Acuticoccus sediminis: one gene and its partner. The protein of the gene in region 1 interacts with the protein of each later gene in a pairwise test. Links are inferred from orthologs where the notes say so. Each region holds a gene or a part of one and is shown on either strand. Other genes may lie near its edges.

Region 1 (3,238 bases):
GGAGCCTGCCCGCTTGAACGGTGTGTTTGTGCCCTCTGTGAATTAACGGCGGTGACGGGACGCCGCCGGTCGTACAGGATGGCGCCAACTCGAACACGCCGGGCCGGAACGCGCCCGCAGCCGATCAAGGGAGCCGCACCATGACCGCCTACGTCGTCATCACACGCGAGGTCACCACCAACCCCGACGAGCTCGCCGTCTATCGCCAGAAGGCGCCGGTCGCGCGCGAGGGCCATGCGCTGACGCCGGTCGCGTTCTACGGCGCGCTGCAGGTCCTGGAGGGCTCGCCGATCGAGGGGGCGGTGATCCTCAGCTTCCCGACGGTGGAGGAGGCGCGCGCCTGGTACGACAGCCCCGCCTACCAGGAGGCGCTGGCCCACCGCCAGGCCGGCTGCGAGAGCCGCGCCTTCATCGTCGAAGGCGTCGACGCGAAGTAGCCGGCCCGCCGCCGCCCCGCCGCCGCCGCCCCGCCGCCGCCGCCCCGCCACCGCTGCCGCGCGGCCCGCGGGCCCGACTTCGGGCGGTTCCCTCCGATGGAGCAGGTGCCGCTGGCGCGAGGCCCGTCGGCTCTGCCGGCGGGAGCGCGCGCTTGCCGTCCGCGATGGACCTCGCGCCCGGCGGTCGGCCGCGCGCTTGATGCGCGGGCTGGCGACGCCGTTCGCCGCGGGTGAAGCGGCGAGGGGCGCCGCTGGAGGGCGGACAGCACATCAGCCGCCTAATAAAAAAGCCGCCCGGTGGGCGGCTTTTTCAATCGGTGAACGTCGGGTCAGGACGGCTGCGGCTCCCATCCGCCCTCGTTCGCGGGCGGGCGGGGCTTGTGGGCGCCGGTCGGCGGGACGGTCGAGGCCCGCGGCGGGCTGTCGTCGTCCGCGCTCTCGCGCACGGGGGGCTTGCCCTTCAGCAGGTCGCGGATCTCGTCGCCGGTCAGCGTCTCGTACTCGAGCAGGCCCTTGGCGACGGTGTGAAGGTCGTCGAGGTTCGTCTTGATGACGGCGAGCGCGGTCTCGTAACCCTCGTTGACGAAGCGCTTCACCTCGCGGTCGACCGCCTCCTGCGTCTTCTCGGAGACGTTCTGGTTGCGCGCCACGGAGTGGCCGAGGAACACCTCCTCCTCGTTCTCGCCGTAGAGCAGCGGGCCGAGCTCGTCCGACATGCCGAACTGGGTCGCCATCGCGCGGGCGAGCTTGGTCGCCATCTTGATGTCGCCCGAGGCGCCGGAGGTCACCTTCTCGTGGCCGAAGATCAGCTCCTCGGCGACGCGGCCGCCCATGGCGACTGCAAGGTCCGCCTTGCACTTGGCGCGGCTGAGGGACACGCGGTCCGATTCCGGCAGGCGCATCACCATGCCGAGCGCGCGGCCGCGCGGGATGATGGTCGCCTTGTGGATCGGGTCGGAGGCCGGCATGTGCAGCGCGACGAGGGCGTGGCCCGCCTCGTGGTAGGCGGTCAGCTTCTTCTCGTCCTCGGACATCACGAGGGTGCGGCGCTCGGCACCCATCATGACCTTGTCCTTGGCGTCCTCGAACTCCTGGTGTGTGACGAGGCGCTTGTTGCGGCGGGCCGCCAGCAGCGCAGCCTCGTTGACGAGGTTGGCGAGGTCCGCGCCGGCGAAGCCCGGGGTGCCGCGCGCCAGGACCTTGAGGTTCACGTCCGGCGCCAGCGGCACCTTGCGGACATGGACCTTCAGGATCTTCTCGCGGCCGACGAGGTCGGGGTTCGGGACGACGATCTGGCGGTCGAAGCGGCCCGGACGCAGCAGGGCGGGGTCGAGGACGTCCGGACGGTTGGTCGCGGCGATGAGGATGATGCCCTCGTTCGCCTCGAAGCCGTCCATCTCGACCAGCAGCTGGTTCAGCGTCTGCTCGCGCTCGTCGTTGCCGCCGCCGAGGCCCGCGCCGCGGTGCCGGCCGACGGCGTCGATCTCGTCGATGAAGATGATGCAGGGGGCGTTCTTCTTCGCCTGCTCGAACATGTCACGCACGCGGGACGCGCCGACGCCGACGAACATCTCGACGAAGTCCGAGCCGGAGATCGAGAAGAAGGGCACGTTCGCCTCGCCGGCGATGGCGCGGGCGAGCAGCGTCTTGCCGGTGCCCGGAGGGCCGACGAGCAGAACGCCGCGGGGGATCTTGCCGCCGAGCTTCTGGAACCGGGACGGGTCCTTCAGGAAGTCGACGATCTCCTGCAGGTCTTCCTTGGCCTCGTCGACACCGGCGACGTCCTCGAACAGGACGCGGCCGTGCGCCTCGTTCAGGAGCTTGGCCTTGGACTTGCCGAAGCCCATCGCCTTGCCGGCGCCGCCACCCTGCATCTGCCGCATGAGGAACAGCCAGATGCCGAGGATCAGCAGCATCGGGAACCAGGTGGCGAGGATGCCCCAGATCGAGATGCCGTCGTTCGGCGGCTCGGCCCGGATGGTCACGCCCTGGGAGTCCAGCGTGTCGATGTAGTTGTTGGCGCCTTCGGGGGCGTAGGTCGAGAATCGGCCGCCCGAGTTATAAGTTCCCGTAATATCACGTTGCTGGATCGTCACGGCACGGACGTTGCCCTGCCGCACCTCGGTCAGGAACTGCGAGAACGAGATGTCCGACGTGTTGGTCCGCTGCCCCGGATTCTGGAACAGCTGGAACAACGCGATCAGCAACAGCGCGATCACGACCCAGAGTGCGAAATTGCGGAAATGGTTGCTCATGACATACCTTGATTGGCGCCAACACTGGCGCGCGAGCGGCCCCGCGACCCCTCGATAGATCCAGTCAACATAGGAACTTTGGGCTCGGGTGCCAACTACTTGGTGGTTATGTTACGTGGGGGACGAATGAGCGCACCTCAGCGCTCGGGCCGCACGTTCGCCCCATTTGCTGGCCAGTCCCGCCGCCGAACCGCCATCGTCGGCAACGCAACCACCTGATCGCAAAGATGGATAGCCGGCGTCGTCATGGCCGCTTCCATAAGTACAGCACGCTGAGGACTGTGCCGCCATAACCGCGCGGCCCACTCCCTGCCCGTGCTTCCTGCGGCAGCCACGCGTACCGGGCGCATCCCCGCCGGCACGGTGACGCGGTAGCGGCCGTCGAACACCGCGCTCTCGCCGGGGGCGACGGTCACCGCCTCGATCCCCCGCCGCTCCCGCCACAAAACGATGGAGCCGCCGCGGCTGACGGCGCGGCAGCGGCCGAGCGTGGTGGCCTGCCCGCGCAGGAGCGCGGTCGCGGCGGCGGCGAGGGTTTCGAAACGC
Region 2 (3,198 bases), on another replicon or contig:
CCGCCGTGCCATCTGCTCTTCCAGTTCCACGTCGCCCCGCAGGAGGACGGTCCGGGGCGCCTCTCGTGCCAAGTCTACCAGCGGTCGGCGGACGTCTTCCTCGGCGTTCCGTTCAACATCGCCTCGTACGCGATCCTGACGCATATGGTCGCGCATGCGACGGGGCTGGAGGCTGGCGACCTCGTCCACACGCTCGGCGATGCGCACATCTATTTGAATCACCTCGAGCAGGTGGAGGAGCAACTCAAGCGCGAGCCGCGGCCGCTTCCGGCGCTCGATCTTTCGGCTGCGCCGCGCGATCTCTTTGCCATCGAGGCAGAGCATATCCGCGTGGTCGGCTACGATCCGCACCCGGCGATCAAGGCCCCCGTCGCAGTCTGACGGAGAGGGTGAGGACGAAGCGTTGAGCATCATCATGGTGGCCGCGGTCGGCCGCAACGGCGTGATCGGCAAGGGCGGGGACCTTCCCTGGGACATCCCCTCGGATCGCAAGCATTTCAAGGCACTGACGGTCGGGCGGACGGTCATCATGGGCCGGCGGACGTACGAGGAACTCGGTAAGCCGTTGCCGCAGCGGCGCAATCTGGTGGTGACGTCGCGGGCCATCGACGGTGTCGAGACCTTCCCCTCGCTGGACGCCGCGCTCGCCGCGGCGGAGGGGCCGGTGGCGCTGATCGGCGGCAACGCGATCTACGCCGAGGGCATGGCCCACGCCGACACGATCCACATCACCCGCGTCCATGGCGAGCCGGAGGGCGACACCGTGTTTCCGACGATCGACACCGCGCGCTTCCGTCTCGCCGAGACGGCGCCGGGCGAGCGCGGCCCGCGCGACGAGTATGGCTTCGACTTCGAGACCTACGTAAGGTTGCCGAAATCGGCTTGATTGCGGCTGTGAGGTCCGTCAGCCTATAACGGCACACGCAGGGCGCGCGTTTCGCCGCGTTTGCGAAGACAACCAGCACCATTATGTGCGCTGCGAAGGGCTTCGCGCCCGGCATCAAAGGCTTAGGCGGCAAAGGGAGCAAGAATGCCCTGGAACAACCAGTCGGGCGGCGGTAAGGGCGGTGGACCCTGGGGAGGCGGCGATGGCCCGTGGGGCAACGGACCGAACCGTCCCAACAACCCGTGGGGCAACGGACCGAACCGTGGCGGCGGACAGGATCCGCAGAATTCGCCCGACCTCGAGGAGCTGCTCCGCCGCAGCCAGGAACGCCTGAAGCGCGTCTTCCCGAAGAAGGGCGGCGGCGGTGGCCCGTCCGGCGGTGGCGGCGGTCCGTCGCTGGGCGGCATCGGCGCGCGCGGCGTGGCGCTGGCGGCGATCGTCGTCGCGGTGATCTACGGCCTCACCGGCTTCTACACGGTGCGTCCGGGCGAGGTGGGCGTCGAGCTGGTGCTCGGCCGGCATGTGGGCAACACCATGCCGGGCCTGCGGTACAATGTCCCGTACCCGTTCGGCGAGGTCTACACGCCCGACGTCCTGCGTATCCGCGAGCTGGTGATCGGCACGCGCGGCAGCGGCCGCGGCTCGACCGTCGACATGCCGGCCGAGAGCCTGATGCTGACCGGCGACGAGAACATCGTCGACATCGACTTCAAGGTTCAGTGGCAGGTCGACCGCGATCATCCGGCCAATTTCCTATTCAACATCGAAGACCCTGAAGGCACGGTGAAGCAGGTCGCCGAGAGCGCGATGCGCGAGGTCGTCGGTCGGCGGAACATCCAGCCGATCCTGACCCAGGAGCGACAGCAGATTCAGCTCGCCGTGCAGGAGCTGATGCAACAGACCCTCGACCAGTACGACGCCGGCATCGACGTCACCCAGGTGCAGATGCAGAAGGTGGACCCGCCCGAGCAGGTCATCGACGCGTTCCGTGACGTCCAGGCCGCCCGCGCGGACCAGGAGACGGCGCAGAACCGTGCCGACGCCTACGCCAACGAAGTGGTGCCGCAGGCCCGCGGTGAGGCGGCCAAGATCGTCGAGGACGCCCAGGCCTACCGCGACCAGGTCGTCGCCGAGGCGACCGGTCAGGCCGACCGCTTCCTCTCGGTCTACGAAGAGTACGCCAAGGCGCCGGACGTTACCCGCCAGCGCATCTACCTCGAGACGCTGGAGCGCGTCTTCTCCGACACCGACAAGATCATCATCGACGAGTCGGCCGGCAACGGCGTGGTGCCCTTCCTCCCGCTCGACCGCATGAGCCAGAGCGCGTCGGGCAATACGACCCAGAGCCAGGGGAACCGTTGATGCGCGCCGGTCTCATTGCATTCGTCATCGTCGTCATTCTGGCGGTGGTGGCGGCGCTCAACTCGCTCTTCATCATCAACCCGACCCAGCAGGCGCTCGTCCTGCAGTTCGGCCAGGTGAAGAACACGATCCGCGAGCCGGGCCTCAACGTGAAGGTGCCGTTCATCCAGGACGTCCTGATCCTGGACAAGCGCAACCTCGACCTGAACGTTCCCGCGCAGGAAATCATCGCCGCCGACCAGAAGCGCCTCGTGGTGGACGCGTTCATGCGCTACCGCATCCGCAACCCGGTCGAGTTCTACCAGACGGTGAACAACGTCAACGAAGGTGCCCAGCGCCTCAGCACGTTCGTTCAGGCCTCGCTGCGCGCCGTCCTCGCCGATGCGACCTTCCAGGACATCGTGCGTGACAACCGTCCGGAGCTGATGCGCCGCATCGCGGCGGACGTCGCGGACCGCGCCCAGGCGATCGGCGTCGAGGTGGTGGACGTGAAGATCCGCCGTGCGGACCTTCCGGAGGCCAACTCCGAGGCGATCTTCCGCCGGATGAAGACCGAGCGCGAGCAGGAAGCCCGCGAGATCCGCGCCCGCGGTGCCGAGGCGGCCCGCCGCATCGAGGCGGCCGCCGACCGTACCGCGACGGTGCTGCGCGCCGAAGCGCGGCGCCAGTCGGAGCAGATCCGGGGTGAGGGTGACGCGCGCAAGAGCGCCATCTTCGCGGCGGCCTACACGCTCGACCCGAACTTCTTCGACTTCTACCGCTCGATGCAGGCCTACGAGACCGGCCTGCGCTCGCAGGGCACGCGTCTCGTGCTGTCGCCGAACGCGGAGTTCTTCCGCTTCTTCGCCGATCCGGCCGGCCGTCCGAGCGGACTGATCGGGTCGCGGCAGGCCGCGGGCGGCGCCGCCCCCGATGCCGCGCCGGCCGAAGAGGCGCCTGATGACCAGGCC

Evidence for each region.
Region 2: the proteins of ftsH (region 1) and hflK interact in binary tests that used the Escherichia coli proteins (3 or more experiments, as listed by UniProt). The link is inferred for Acuticoccus sediminis from one-to-one orthologs.

What each region holds. Positions count from the first base shown.
Region 1 is NZ_QHHQ01000001.1:824,401-827,638, forward strand. Bases 230-3,152 are described here. They hold ftsH (ATP-dependent zinc metalloprotease FtsH), read right to left. Parts: upstream 2,693-3,152; coding sequence 767-2,692; downstream 230-766. Other genes in these bases: DLJ53_RS03530 (DUF1330 domain-containing protein), read left to right, coding at 230-437; tilS (tRNA lysidine(34) synthetase TilS), read right to left, coding at 2,830-3,152. Also shown: more of DLJ53_RS03530, read left to right, coding at 141-229; more of tilS, read right to left, coding at 3,153-3,238. UniProt on the Escherichia coli protein: Acts as a processive, ATP-dependent zinc metallopeptidase for both cytoplasmic and membrane proteins. Plays a role in the quality control of integral membrane proteins.
Region 2 is NZ_QHHQ01000003.1:757,301-760,498, reverse strand. The notes cover bases 257-3,139. They hold hflK (FtsH protease activity modulator HflK), read left to right. Parts: upstream 257-1,030; coding sequence 1,031-2,248; downstream 2,249-3,139. Other genes in these bases: hflC (SPFH domain-containing protein), read left to right, coding at 2,248-3,139; DLJ53_RS17680 (dihydrofolate reductase), read left to right, coding at 404-886; DLJ53_RS17685 (thymidylate synthase), read left to right, coding at 257-381. In the rest of the region: more of DLJ53_RS17685, read left to right, coding at 1-256; more of hflC, read left to right, coding at 3,140-3,198.